Regions from separate parts of the Paenibacillus sp. 2TAB23 genome, predicted to be linked through region 1. Evidence: a T-box and tRNA genes for the amino acid it is inferred to sense, from the RefSeq annotation. Region 1 holds a T-box; the other holds one or more tRNA genes.
What was found. A T-box is a leader RNA that pairs with one kind of tRNA and senses whether it is charged. The one in region 1 lies ahead of leuS (leucine--tRNA ligase), so its partner is inferred to be a tRNA-Leu.
Positions count from the first base shown of each region.

Region 2: it has a tRNA-Leu gene. The T-box ahead of leuS (leucine--tRNA ligase) is inferred to sense a tRNA for this amino acid. The anticodon was not compared.

Region 1 is NZ_JBFRGD010000003.1:272,921-283,150, reverse strand. It holds gene AB4Z29_RS06540 (sensor histidine kinase) at 1-510, opposite strand, end outside; gene AB4Z29_RS06535 (hypothetical protein) at 1,024-1,857, opposite strand; gene AB4Z29_RS06530 (YdcF family protein) at 2,227-2,799, shown strand; gene AB4Z29_RS06525 (hypothetical protein) at 2,949-3,341, shown strand; gene AB4Z29_RS06520 (LysR family transcriptional regulator) at 3,531-4,415, opposite strand; gene AB4Z29_RS06515 (SDR family NAD(P)-dependent oxidoreductase) at 4,542-5,282, shown strand; gene AB4Z29_RS06510 (RNA polymerase subunit sigma) at 5,495-6,013, shown strand; T-box leader at 6,154-6,406, shown strand; gene leuS (leucine--tRNA ligase) at 6,488-8,926, shown strand; gene comER (late competence protein ComER) at 8,966-9,805, opposite strand; gene AB4Z29_RS06495 (ComEA family DNA-binding protein) at 10,001-10,230, shown strand, end outside.
Region 2 is NZ_JBFRGD010000021.1:130,168-135,344, forward strand. It holds gene AB4Z29_RS25040 (ABC transporter ATP-binding protein) at 3-860, opposite strand; gene AB4Z29_RS25045 (phosphodiester glycosidase family protein) at 1,103-3,433, opposite strand; tRNA gene AB4Z29_RS25050 (tRNA-Leu) at 4,152-4,234, opposite strand; tRNA gene AB4Z29_RS25055 (tRNA-Leu) at 4,333-4,415, opposite strand; tRNA gene AB4Z29_RS25060 (tRNA-Lys) at 4,431-4,506, opposite strand; tRNA gene AB4Z29_RS25065 (tRNA-Gln) at 4,517-4,591, opposite strand; tRNA gene AB4Z29_RS25070 (tRNA-Val) at 4,601-4,676, opposite strand; tRNA gene AB4Z29_RS25075 (tRNA-Glu) at 4,710-4,784, opposite strand; tRNA gene AB4Z29_RS25080 (tRNA-Thr) at 4,825-4,900, opposite strand; tRNA gene AB4Z29_RS25085 (tRNA-Asn) at 4,905-4,980, opposite strand.

The DNA of each region.
Region 1 (10,230 bases):
TTCGTCCAATGATTCATGCGGGCCGTAATAAGTGAACAGCTTCTGTTTGAAAAAGGCTTTTAAATGCTCGGGTTTGAACTGGAGCTTCACGTTGGCATTCGGAAACAAAAGGGGCTCTGCCTGCTCCGGTGCGTAATAAAACATAACTCCGAGATTAGGGTTTGAGAAATTGACATTGGCTACTGATTGGTTAATATTGCGATATAGAATGGCACGGTCAAAAGAACTGCTGCTCGTGATGAAGTTAACCACATCCTGTCCAATGCCGCCTTCGATATCCATGAGCTGTGACACGCGTCCAAGCTCATCGAGTTTCCGGTCGAGCTCGTCCCGTTCGCGTTGAACCTTGTCGAGCCAGTCGCCTTCGATTTTCTCCGTTTGTACGATATAGATCCATCTGTACGAGATGTAGCCGGTGAGCAAAATAGGAACAATAGTTGCAACCGTCAATATGATCGCCAGCCTGCCCTTAAGCGACCGAATCAATGAAAAGCGATGGATAGATTCCATACGCTGGAAGCCTCCTATGTGACAATAATCGTTCGCCTGCGAGCAGCGAGCATGAGAACAGCACTATCTTAACACAAGCTTTATCGTTTCGGTACATGTGGTATATTGAAAGGAAGAGTAGAAGCAGCAGGGATGACCTTACAGTAAAACAGCAGATAGCCATAGCATGTACAAAATGACCATTGCCGAAAGCAACTGTTTAACTTTGCGCTGACCTGATTTTATGGCTTGATGTGAAACGAAAAGGTTTACCAATTAGATCAAGATGCCTCGTCACCCAAAATATTGGATAACAAAAATGGCCAACCAGTAAAAATGGGCTGGCCTCAAAATACGACTGGTAACGATAACTTAACAATCACAAGGACGAGGCTGGCGGTATGAAACGGCAGCCTCGTTGTGCTGAAGGACAGGTTGGTTTAGTGAAGGGACACAATTGCAACAAGCATCCGCAACTTGATCAACTGTTCATTCAACTAATGGGCAGAGATAATTCAGTAAATTTTGTGGTTGTTATGAAGGGGTGTAATTTAGACTGGCGCTAAATGAGAGCTGCGTGATATCAGCTGCGGAGGCATCCGTCGATGCAATCGTCCGTACGCGAATACCAATACGGTCACCCGCAGCAACTACTAAGGATCCCCCCACATTAATATTCGATGCAGTTCGGAAAGTACCAGCTGTAATGATATTATTCGGAAATCCGAATCTAACAGAACTAGTTAAAGGCGTTGTCACGAAAGATGAAGAGCTATGATCAATTCCATTATTCGGAACAGAAGGTGCGCGGAACACCGTAAACTCATATTGAAGTCCGAGAGTATTTATTGAAACAACAGATGCAACCAATAGGTCTGCACTTATTTGTAAATTATGAACGGTACCCGCAAATGGAATAGGGAAAGCAAAACCACCTGCTTCGGGTGGCATAGTTGATTCTCCAGACCCGCCGATAACTTCGACCGTGTTATTACCGAAACCCATTAAAATTGGAGCAGCCGATACGACTGCAGCACCGCTAAGAATGATCCCCGTTGAAAAGGGAATTAATCCTCCAGTACCTGCTGGCCCTGTTGGACCTGTCGTTCCAGCAAGTCCAGTTGCACCAGTTGCTCCAGCAAGTCCGGCTGCACCAAGTGCGCCAGCAAGTCCAGCTAATCCAGCTGGTCCTGCCGCTCCAAGTGCTCCGGCGAGTCCAGCTAATCCAGCTGGTCCAAGCGCTCCTGCTAGTCCTGCCGGTCCAGCATCTGCAATGGCTCCCGCAAGTCCTCGAAGCAATTGGCGCCCAGTAGGCGGGGGACAGTTTTTACAAGCGGTTTTCTTAATAACTCGATGATGACGTTTCATTTTTCTCCCTTTTGGATGACACACAAAAATGGCTTTCTTTTTACACCGTTTTTTTATATCGGGACAACTCAACAACGACACCTCCCTATAAGATGATTCAGTGTACGCGAGTCGATTTTTTAGGCATGGACTATTAGCTAGACTGCTAACTATTTTTAGAAAAATGGGTTTAATAGGGGAGTGTTATGCCCGCAAAACCAAACATTCACAATCGAATTGCTCCAGTTTCTTACCTGAATAATGCGATAATGTGGGAGGCGATTATTAAACGAGAGTAATGGGTCGACTGCGCTGTATGTTTCATACTCCCAAGTATGATAATATTTAGGAAGGATTACGGATGAAAAATGAGAGAATGCAGGTGAGAAATTGAACTATGTTTTCATGAAACGATTTTTAATAGCAGCAGCAAGTCTTTTCATCTGGTTTATCATTCACACTGCTTTCTTGATAGTAGATGGTTTGAATGATGAATTGAAGCCTGTTGACATAGCTGCAGTATTGGGAAATAAAGTAGAAGTTAATGGACAGCCTTCCGAGCGGTTAAAAGCAAGATTAGATACGTCCGTAGAACTTTATGATGGAGGCTATTTTAATTTCATCTTAGTTAGTGGTGGTATTGGTAAGGAAGGTTTCGACGAGGCAAAGGCTATGAAATTTTACCTAATAGATAAAGGGATACCGGAAGATAAAATTATAGAGGACAATAATGGCTACAACTCATATATGACCGCCCAAAATACCAGCAAGATTATGGATGAATTAAAATTGGACTCCGTTATGGTTATTACACAATATTTTCATGTATCAAGGACCAAATTAGCGTTTAGAAAAATGGATATTAAGGAAGTGTACGCGGCTCACGCCAACATTTTTGAGTTTAGAGATATTTACTCAATAATACGAGAATTCCCAGCTTATTATAAATATCTTTTTAAATAAACAAGAGGGTGTTCATTATACTTGAGAAGATGTATGCAAAAAACGTAATGGATTCATTATATAATCTTTTTATTTATATTAGGTTTGATCCATTGAATCCTACACTTTATGATGTTTTACATACGTATCAATACTGGTTGCATAAGGACATGAAGATTAATTATCGTTCAATTAAGAAATTAATAAATGAACTGAATTTAGTTGAAGACCACGAATACAAAACAATTATTATCTCAGAACTTAAGAAAATGCGGTTATTTGATGGTGCTAATAATATGGAAAGAATTCATCAGAGCATTCGTCCTATCAAATACATAATAGAAAATTTATTAATTGCAATTGATCAGAAGGAGACAGAAAAGATAAGAATTATGGCAAGTTCAGTACACAACTACCCAGCATTCATTTTAGGTAAATATAATTGTAATGCAATTGATTTTTGGAACGAACATATTAATTACTACAATAGTATTTTTCAAAGCGATTTTATGAATGACTGGAAGTATTTGTTTATAGAATATTATTCGAAGAACGAGAAATGATTATTACCCAATAGAAGAATAAATTAAGGATTAGACTGGTTGTGTTGATCCTATACGTTTTTCGAATTAGAAAACCGTCAAGCGTCGTAAATATGTATTAAACTGCAACGAACAAAAGAAACAGCGACAGTCATGGACATTAAAAAGTCTAGACGGTCGCTGTTTTTTTATTGATATAAAGCAATCATACTATTCTTTAAGAAGCTCCTGCTTAATATGCTGATAGAGCTTCGCACTTGCCAGTTTTAAAGGAAAATCCGAAGTTTTGCAAACAATTCCGAAAGTCATGTCGATTCGATTGCCACACATATTCCGTACTAATGTTCCTGCAGGTACTGGGTTCAAAACTACCTTTGGAACGAGTGCGATACCGAATCCGCTTTCGACATAGTATTTCAGAGCTGTCATACTGCCAATTTCCATCGTATCCAGAGAAAGATTCCCTAAATCCTGCAATACCATCTCAAGTTTCCTACGGTATGGACAGGTCGCTGACGTAATGAGCAGACGATGCCCTTGAAAATCATCTGGCTCAATCACTGGTTTTTCGGCAAGCGGATGATCCTCCGGTATCAATACCACGAATTCTTCCTTGAACAAGGGTTCAAAATAAAGTTCAGACCCTAGATCCGGAGCCGAGCAAAGAGCAAAATCAACCTCCCCCATTAGTAGTCGTTCGCATAACACTGGCGTATTGGCAAACTCTATGGACACGCGAATTTTCGGATTATCGGCTATGAATTTCTTCAGAATAACAGGTAAACGGTAACTGGCGGTTGGCTCCGTCACCCCAAGCCGAACATTTCCTGCCTCTCCTAACTGTAAATCCGACAAATTCTCTTGTAATTGCTCAATACTCTTTACGATTTGTAAACTTTGCCCGTGGAATAGCCTGCCAGCTTCCGTTAAACGGAGACCTTTTCCGCGTTCGATTAGCTGAATGCCCAAGTCGGATTCAAGCTTTTGAATTTGCATCGTAACAGTGGACTGTTGATAATTCAATTCATCTGCTGCACGGGTAAAACTACCGCATTTCACAATCGTTTGAAACGTTTTTAACGTTTTCAGATCCATTGTCGAATTCCCCTTGTTTATCCTTCATTTTTTTTGAATGTAACAATCATTTAAATCAATTATACAAATTCAAAATGAGAATCTACAATTATTTATATCATGGAAAAACAAAAGGAGATGTAACAAATGAATTTACGAAATAAAGTCGCACTAGTTACCGGCGGTGGTACAGGAATCGGCAGAGCTACTTCTTTGTTGCTTACTAAGAGGGGGGTAACAGTGGCGGTAAACTACTCACGCTCTAGAGTCGAGGCGGAAGAAACCGTATTAACTATCAATAAAGAAGGTGGTCGAGCAATAGCCGTACAAGCCGATGTTTCCAAAGACAAGGAAGTCAGAGGCATGATTAAATTACTGGTACAACAATTCGGTACTATTGATTTGTTGGTGAATAATGCAAGCATCACTCGGCATATCCCGCTTGATGATCTTGAAGGGGCAACAGAGGAAATATGGGACGAGCTCTTTGATGTCAACGTGAAAGGAATGTTTTACTGCTCTCGAGCTGTTGCCCCGTTTATGAACCGCAATAACGAAGGTGCTATCGTTAATTTAGGCAGTATAGCAGGACAAACAGGATTAGGTTCTTCCCTTCCGTACGCGGTATCCAAATCGGCAATTCACGGCCTCACGAAATCGTTGGCACGAGCCTTAGCTCCAAACATTAGAGTCAACTGCGTCGTACCAGGAGCCGTCGCAACAAGGTGGTGGGCTGGAAGAGAAGAACAGATGCAAAAATTAGCTCCCAATCTTCTATTGCAACGAATTTCAACACCCGAAGATATTGCTCAATTGATATGTGCAGCTCTGGAACAAGAAGCAATGACGGGACAAATCATCACTGTAGATAGTGGTCAGACGTTGTAAAAAAGCTTGTCCATGGCTCTCATCTTCAGAAATATCTATCCCAATAATTGGGTTCGTTTCATCTCTCACTATAACTGGTTCATCATATAATACGAACGGTTAGGATAGCTCCGTGGAACTTTTCGGTGATATTGGAAACGATGGAGTGAATCCATACGTCGATATTAGAAGAATAATCAAAAAAATAGCGGAGTTGAAGGGAGCATTTATTCGTGCAATTGAAATACGGTTTATTATGGGTTGCAATTGTAATGGCACTAACAGGTTGTTTTAATAGGGAGAACACAAATGAGCTTACACCAAGTCCAACCTCAACGTCATTACTTGATTTTAAGCTATCCGACAAAGAACAAGAGGCCTATACCAACTTTCAAAAAGACTTAAATGAACAACAATTAAAAGAGCTGGAACCTATTAGTATTGCTAAGTTATATGTTGAAGCAAGATTGGACAATAAAAATGATGTTGCTTATGCACTATACACGGATAGAGAGGGGTATGTTCAATGGACAAAAGAGGAGGATGAAAAAATTCTTATTTCAGATAGAGGAGAAAGAGAACAAATCCTCAAAACGTTCAATAATATTGAAAATGGGAAGTTCATACAAACAAGCGATTTTACGGGATATATTGAATATCAGTCAAGCGAAGATGCAAAAAATAAGTCTGGCTTTCAAATGATTAAAGATGATGATGGTATTTGGAATGTTTCCTTTCAGCCTATCCAGTAAAAAAATTACTTGCATCTAACTCTTATCATGGTGTATCGCTAGCTCTATTCGGCACGGTCCTGGACAGGAACAAGCAAGTCACCGATGTCTTGACACCGAACCTCACGATCTTTATAATCGAAACTAACCATTTTTATGCATATGGAGCGTTGAAGAGGAACAGTAATTTCGTTGGCTAGGCTTAGAGAGCCGGTGTTGTAGGGTGAAAGCCGGACCTGCTGCGGAATGAAGCTCGCCTTGGAGCTGTGCGTATAATCCATCGGCGAATTGATCGATAGTCGATAGGGAATAGCACCGTTTGGCCCGCGATAAGGGCGACAAGTGAGCGTTAGGCAAAGCATGCCTGCCGCTAACTAGGGTGGTACCACGGGAGAACAACCTCTCGTCCCTAGCGTTAATCGCTAGGGGCGGGAGGTTTTATGTTTTTATTCAGGTATCCGCAACCAGCATATACATTTAGGAGGAAATCAACGAATGAGTCAAGAACAGCAATTTCACGGCTACTATCCGCTTGTCGTAGAGCCGAAATGGCAGCAATTCTGGGATAAGAACAAAACGTTTCAAACGACCGAAGAGGCGGGCAAACCGAAATTTTATGCATTAGATATGTTTCCGTACCCTTCTGGAGCAGGTCTGCACGTAGGTCATCCCGAGGGCTATACGGCTACAGATATTGTATCCCGCTACAAACGGATGAAGGGCTATAACGTGCTTCACCCGATGGGATGGGACGCTTTCGGATTACCGGCAGAGCAGCATGCTTTGGACACGGGACAGCATCCGCGCGACATTACGTTTAAAAATATTGATAACTTCCGCAGGCAAATCAAATCGCTCGGCTTCTCGTACGACTGGGATCGTGAGATTAGTACGACGGATCCTGAATATTACAAATGGACACAATGGATATTTATTCAATTGTATAACCGCGGACTTGCTTATGTAGCAGAGGTTTCCGTTAACTGGTGTGAGGCGCTTGGTACGGTTCTAGCGAATGAGGAGGTCATTAACGGCCTAAGCGAACGGGGGAATCACCCGGTTGTCCGCAAGCCGATGCGTCAATGGATTCTCAGAATTACGGAATATGCCGATCGATTATTGGATGACCTGGAAGAGCTGGACTGGTCGGAGAGCATAAAGGATATGCAGCGGAACTGGATTGGGAAATCGAAAGGCGCGGAAGTTACCTTCGAGATCGATGGCCATGATGCAGCGCTTGTTGTGTTCACTACACGTCCCGATACTTTATTCGGCGCTACCTATTGCGTATTGGCGCCTGAGCATGAGCTTGTAGCAGCAATCGTAACCGAGGATCAACGGGGTGCTGTTCAAGCCTATCAAGAGGCTGCAGCTCGCAAGAGCGATCTTGAGCGTACAGATTTGGCAAAAGATAAATCAGGCGTGTTCACTGGGGCATACGCGATTAATCCCGTTAATGGCGTGAAAACGCCTATCTGGATCGCTGATTATGTGCTTGCCGGTTATGGAACCGGTGCGATTATGGCTGTTCCTGGACATGATGCTCGCGACTGGGAATTCGCGAAGCAATTCGACCTTCCGATCGTAGAGGTCGTACAGGGCGGCGATATTGCGAAGGAAGCCTATGCCGGCGACGGGGAGCATGTCAACTCGGACTTTCTCAATGGCTTGAAGAATGAGGAAGCTATTGCGAAGATGATCGAGCATTTGGACACGTCAGGCAAAGGCAAGGGTAAAATTACGTACCGGCTTCGCGATTGGTTGTTCAGCCGTCAGCGTTATTGGGGTGAGCCGATTCCGATCATTCACTTGGAGGACGGCACAATGAAAACCGTTCCCGAGGATCAATTGCCGCTCTTGCTTCCTGATGTGGATGCGATTACGCCTTCAGGTACGGGCGAATCCCCGCTAGCTGTCGTAACGGATTGGGTCAACACGATTGATCCTGAAACGGGAATGAAGGCTCGTCGTGAGACGAATACAATGCCGCAATGGGCGGGAAGCTGCTGGTACTACCTGCGATTTATCGATCCGAAAAACAACGAGCAGCTTTGCTCGCCTGAGAAACAAAAGGAATGGCTTCCCGTAGATCTATACATCGGCGGTGCCGAGCATGCCGTACTGCATCTCTTGTATGCCCGCTTCTGGCATAAGGTGCTCTACGATATTGGCGTCGTTGATACGAAAGAGCCGTTCCACAAGCTGGTCAACCAGGGTATGATCCTTGGCAACAATAACGAGAAGATGTCCAAGTCACGCGGCAATGTTATTAACCCGGATGATATCGTCAATGAATTTGGCGCAGACACCTTGCGGATGTATGAAATGTTCATGGGCCCGCTGGAAGCGACAAAGCCTTGGAATACAAACGGCGTCGAAGGCACTTACCGCTTCCTCAGCCGCGTATGGCGTCTGTTTGTTAATGAGGATGGCAGCTTGAATGCCAAAATCAGTGACGGTGATACGAGTGATGCCTTCAAACGCACATGGCACCGCTCCATCAAGAAAATCACAGAGGATTATGAGGGACTTCGTTTCAATACCGTAATCAGCCAGCTGATGATTTTTGTCAATGAAGCTTACAAGACAGATTCACTTCCGAAAGCGGCGATGGAGCAATTCGTTCAATTGCTTTCCCCAATCGCTCCGCATATTGCCGAGGAGCTATGGGAAAAGCTGGGACGTACAGATTCTCTTACTTATGCAGCGTTTCCGACCTTCGATAGGAGTTGGACCGTTGATCAAGAAGTTGAAATCGTCGTTCAGGTTAACGGTAAAATAGCGGACCGTGTGTCCATTGCTGCTGATATGGATGTTGCAGAGATGGAAAGCATGGCGAAAGAGCTTGAGAAGGTACAGGAGCTGATTGCCGGCAAAACGATACGCAAAGTGATCGCGGTTAAAGGGAAGCTTGTAAATATCGTAGCTAATTAATACAAATTGAAGAGGTGAACGGTTATAGCTGAAGAACAGCTATTGTCCGTTCACCTCTTCGCCTATAAAGGCGGATGAAACTTTGGCAAGATCTTCTTGGTACTTCGCATGTGTCGTACGGATCAGCTGGTTGAATACGCCGTCCGTTTCTCTCCGGAGCATGCTTAATGCTTTGGCGGTGATGCCGCCGGGTACAGCTACACGTTCCTGTACTTCTGAGGGAGTCATGCCGCCATCGGTCAGCAGTAACCCGGTGCCGAGCAGCATAGCGCTTGCGACCCGCAGCGCTTCGTCGCGTCCGATGCCTGTTTCCTCGACAGCGGCATCAACAAACTGCTCCAGCAAGAAGGAGATAAATGCTGGTCCGCAGCTCGAGAGGTCGGAGACCACTCTCGTATAGCTCTCATCTATGCGAAGCGGCTGGCTGATGTGGGAAAGCAGATTTTCCAGCTGCTCTTTGTCCGTTTCGTCCATCGTCTGACCGTATATGCAGAGCGAAGCGCCGCTCCAAACATGGTTCGTGATGCTTGGTATGACTTTTGCGATTTTGCAATCGAGCTCTCCCTCCAAATGCGAGATAAGCACGGGGCTTGTGATCGAAACGACAATTTGATTCGGTCGCAGAACGGATTTGATATCATCCACAGCTTTTTTGAATTCGAGCGGTTTAATGCACAGAAATATAATATCGCTGCCCCAGGCTGCGTTAGCATTCGTATTTTCGGCTCTCATGCCGGTATAACGGTCGGCTAATGCTTTCGCTTTCGCAAAGGTACGGTTGCTGACAGCGATTTGTGCTGGCGATAGCGCACCCGATGCTATCAGTGCTTCGATAAGCAGGCTGCCCATCGTGCCCGTTCCGATAAATCCGACATTCATGCTAAACCCTCCTATAGGTTAGGTGCGCGTTTGATTAGCCGAAAAGTGAGGCAATCGACGGCCAAGCGCGTGCAATCCCGAGCCGCCCAAGTCATGCAGGTCAATTTTTTCGGCTGCTCTCTTACCTTATTCCAAGGGACTTGTTTAATATGTCACTCATTTCCAAATAAAAAAAGAGAAGGAAAGGTGCTGTGAATGATGAAAAAAGGCGCATCAATGCTTAGCAATAAACGGCTGCTGCTCGTTTCCGTTCTAATCGTGACGGCGGTCATTCTCCTTTGTGCCTCCTTGCTAGAACCGAAGCGTACGGCTGCAGGAGAATGGCTGCCGCTGAATGAGGAGGTTGCGAATGCGTTGACGGAACTGGATAACAAGGATGAACGGCATATTGAGACTGCTGCTGATGCGGTATCTGAGCCATACAA
Region 2 (5,177 bases), on a different contig from region 1:
GACTAAGCTCCTGCAGCTGTCAGCGTCTTCTCTTGCTCCGCACTTCTCTTAACCGCTACTTTGTCGGCAGCCGGTTGTCCAGCAAGCGCATAAGGCAAGCAAAGCGGAACGCCTGTGCGCGGATCCGGAACGATATCTGCTTCAATATTGAATACTTCGCGCATAATATCAGGCGTCATAACTTCAGCTGGTGATCCCTCGCCAACAACAACACCTGTCTTTATAGCAATCATATGGTGCGCATAACGCGTTGCATGGTTTAGATCATGTACAACCATGACAACTGTACGGTTGTTCGTTGCGTTAAGCTTTTGAAGCAAATGTAGTACCTCGAGCTGATGCGCCATATCAAGGAAAGTTGTTGGCTCATCCAGAAACAGGATATCTGTTTCCTGTGCCAAGGACATCGCGATCCAAGCGCGCTGACGCTGACCGCCTGATAAATGGTCAACTGGTCGGTCTGCGAAATCAGTCATGCCAGTCGCTTCGATTGCCCATTGTACGATACTACGGTCTTCCTTGCTCATCGAGCCAAAACCCTTCTGATAAGGAAAACGTCCGTAGGATACAAGCTCGGCTACTGTCAGTCCATCTGGTGCGGTAGGATTCTGCGGCAAAATGGCCAGCTGCTTCGCTACTTCCTTCGTTGATTGCTTATGAATCGATTTGCCGTCCAGAAGCACACTGCCTTGGGATGGATTCATAATACGGGCCATCGTTTTCAAAATCGTCGATTTGCCAGAGCCGTTGGCTCCAACCAGCGCCGTAATTTTCCCTTGTGGTATAGCAATGTTCAAATTCTTGACGATAAGACGATCATCATAACCAATATCAAGACCCGAAGTCGTTAGACGAATCATTGGACATGCACGCTCCTTCTGCTGCCGCGGCAGACATCTTCTGAATGTAAAAATAAGTATAAGTATATGGATTCCGTTTCTTCAAACGAAAATTGATAACGATTATCATTGACGTTTTAATGATAATGTTTCTCACGTCAAAAGTCAATGGTTAACTCTGTGACAGATTATACTTCTATAGATTATGAACCTTTTCAAAAAATAAAACCGTCCTCAACACGAGGACGGTTCATACTGCTCTTTTACCACTTCAACTTTGTTCCGAAAACGAGACCGTTGCTAATCAGCCTGCCAGGCGTCGTAATGAGCTTGCCTTGGGCATACATACCTGAGGATGCGCCGCCGTCCAAGTTCATCGCCTGCACAGCGCCAAGCTGCAGCATGATTTGTCCCCATTGCTTTATAGTTGATTGAGACACGGTCGCCAGGACGACAGTTCCATCTTTTCTAACGAGAATACCGCTTCGCGCTGCAGAGTCTGTTAAAATTTTGGAGCTGCTGAAGCCTTCTCCCGCAGGGTTGATCGCCAGCTTCCCGTCTTTCACCAGCCTAGGGCCTGCTCCAACTGCCGTATGCACGCGTGACCAGGCAATTGGCGTTCTTGATAGATTAGTCATCTCAAGCTTATAGTCTACGACCGTGCCGACCTTGAAGCGTTCCGCCAGCTTTTCTTCTGAGCCTATAAAAACAAGTACGTACCCATCCGCTGGAATGCTGACGTTCTCTTTCTTGCTAATCTTTGTCACTTTCCCCTTACTCACTGTTATTGCCGTGCCTAAAGCAAAGCCAACCTTTGCTCCTCGCTTCGGCGTAAACATAATAGCTGAGGAAGCACCAGCCGACGGGGTACGATTAATGAAGTAAACATACCAATTATTCGGGAAGGCAAATGAACCGTCCGTGCCTCCTAGCACTTTAACGCGAAGCGAATCCATCATGACGGTGCCGTCCCATGTAAAACCGATTGCGGTGCCCGTATTGCCGATATGCTCCACGTTGCCGTCTGTAATGATCGTGCCGTACGGCTCCGGGATGCCTCCGTAAGCCTCGAAGTAGGTGCCATTGATCGCAGCGTCCGCGTTGTAGGCTTTTGCAATCGACACTAGCGGCTGAACAATGCCAACCTTGCGGCTTGCTAGACCTGCCGTCATTGGAACTCCCTTAGGAATAACCACCGTTTGAACTGTATAGGACTTGCCAGATACACTGACCTTCTTCGCCTCACGCTTTACCTTCAGCTTGGAGGCCGAAGCAGCAACCTGAACAGGAAGCTTGAGCTGGCCTTTGTATCCGCTCGTTATGACGTCGACATATAGGTTTGCTGAGCCCGCCGCCATTGGGGTCACAACGCCTTTATCCGTAATGCGGACAATCGCCGCATTATCTGAGCGGAAGCCGAGGGCGACGGGATCGGACAGCTTCAGCTTGTCCGTGAGCAGGAGCCTCGTATCCAGCGGCAGCTTCAGCGTCGCCGCTGCGTAGGTAACCGCGACGGGCCGGACAGGCCCCGCCGCGATGAGCTTGCTCCCGGACGCATACGCGAAGCGTCCGGCACCCATCGGCGCCACGCTGCTCGCGGGAACCGCGGCGTGCCCGCCGTAAGTGTACAAGATCGACTTGGCGGAGCCGTCGATCGCGTACACAGCGCCGGATCGGCCGCCGGCCAGCACGATGCCGGCGGCAGCATCCGGCGCCAGCGCCGCGGGGCCGTAGCCCCCTGCCCCGGCGGCGCTGATGCGCCATAGTTCCGCCCCGTCTGCGAGGCGGAACGCAGCAATGCCGTTGCCGCTAAGCTCTGCGGCAACGACAGCTCCTGCATCCCCCGGCAGAAGCACCGGGGATGTCCAGCCGCCTGCGGGCGCAGCCGCAAGCTCGCGCGTGAATCGGACTTTGCCGTCCTCCTCATACGCAGCGACCGCTTTGCCCGCAAGCAGCAGCACGCCGCCGCCAACCCGGTCGGCGGCAAGCTTAGCCCCAAGCAGCGGCTGTTCCAATGCCGCCTCCCATACTACCGCTCCGCCACGCACTGCGTAAAGCGTGCCGTTGCTGCCTAGGGCGTACACGCCGCTCTTACCTGCAGCGAGCTCCTTTACCGTGACGCCGTCAGGCAATAAAGCTGCCTGCTTCTCACCTGTACTGCTTAGCGACAGGATCGCATGCTGGTATGAAAAATACGGATAACCTTCTCCATCCGTCACCACGCCGGAGGGCTGCAGCTGTTCTTTTTTATTCTTGAAATAAAAAATACCTGCCTGCCCTCCATTTGCCGCCATATCATATTTGAACAGCCGTGCGCCCGTGCCTGCTATATAAATCTCGTTTTTCCCATTTATAGCTGGAGCAGACAACTTGCTGTAACTGTTCACACGCTTCACTTCTTTGCCTTTCCCGTCCAACACCGATAACCATCCATTAGCAGTCACCGTAAAAAGATTTCCATTGGGCAAAACAAGCGGTGCATACAGCATACCTTCCGCTGTATACCGCCAATACTCCAGTTCCGCTTTGCTGCTTGCTGGATTCTTTGCCGCTGCAGCTCCGTTTATTGCCGTGTTTGATGGTTCGGCGGCCATTATGCTCCTGTTTCCAAGGGCAGCAGCAGTCTGCAAACCGTGGCTTCCTATATGGCTAATTCCAATTATCATGATTAGCAAAACAATAAAAGCTCTAAGTTTGTGGTTCCTCATTTTTTGATGCATCGCTCTAGTCTCCTTCATCTTCATAGATTCCAAATAGTCCCAATGAACTATATCGACAGCTCGATGCACAAAATGAAGAGAATTCTCACCTAACAAAACTCATCATTACAATAGGCTAGCATCCTGTTAACCAATGCTATTCATTGCTATTCAGTGCTCTACCCATGCAGCAGCAACTAGACAGATAAACCCTTATCGGTTCCTGCTCATGAATCATTCAATTGGTTTATCGTTCATTTCCTTAATCTTTAAGCTGATTGATATTTAACGACAGTCATTTTATTCGATTGTCTTGATAAACGACCGATATAGATGAGTTTGGAGATGAGTTGGAGATTGCTTAAACGATGGGTGTAACTTACGGGGGACGATTAGCTTAATGCACCGTTAGGTTCAATTTCTGACATTGTTTCTTGGGGATATAGGGAGAGTCGCGAACAACATACGGATATCATGTTTCATTTCAGAAAATTCATTTCAGTCAATGACAAGCAGATATTACAATTGAACAAATGAAGCGAAAAGACAAGCTTAACCATTCAAGTATGTAAACAGCAAAAAACCCTTGTTCGCCAAGGGTTTTCTCATGGTATGGTGCGCGTAGAGGGACTTGAACCCCCACGGTCGCCCGCTAGATCCTAAGTCTAGTGCGTCTGCCAATTCCGCCATACGCGCATATTTCATTATGTTCTTGCTAAACCATGTTGTGTAGGACTTCCACCTACGTTACTTTGTTGACATACAAAGTGCTTCCCGATTAAGGGTGTTAAAGATGGTGCGCGTAGAGGGACTTGAACCCCCACGGTCGCCCGCTAGATCCTAAGTCTAGTGCGTCTGCCAATTCCGCCATACGCGCGCGTGAGATAAAAAATGGTGAGTCATGTAGGATTCGAACCTACGACACCCTGATTAAAAGTCAGGTGCTCTACCAACTGAGCTAATGACTCATAGTATAAGTGGCTGGGGATTCAGGGATCGAACCTGAGAATGACGGAGTCAAAGTCCGTTGCCTTACCGCTTGGCTAATCCCCAACAGCGATATGGTGGACGCTGACGGGATCGAACCGCCGACCCTCTGCTTGTAAGGCAGATGCTCTCCCAGCTGAGCTAAGCGTCCAAGTATATAGGCGCCTTTTGTAAAAAAGGAAATTGGTGACCCGTAGGGGACTCGAACCCCTGTTACCTCCGTGAAAGGGAGGTGTCTTAACCACTTGACCAACGGGCCATGCATAAATGAAAACTTGTCCTCAAAGTTGAAAGAGTACTGGAGCTCTCAACCGGATTCGAACCGGTGACCTCATCCTTACCATGGATGCACTCTACCTACTGAGCTATGAGAGCATAATGGCTCCCCGAACAGGACTCGAACCTGTGACAACTCGATTAACAGTCGAGTGCTCTACCAACTGAGCTATCAGGGAACATTGCATATTTGCGTTGAAATGTCTCCAAGAGCTTCAACTGCAAAAGAGGCACGGTTGAACAACAAGGCATTGCGCCCTGAAAACTGGATACGAAAGATAAGGTTTGCTGAACCTTCTTGCTGCTGTCTACCGGATGTATGGGTCACGGTAAACGTGTTTAGGATAAGCCCTCGACCGATTAGTATTCGTCAGCT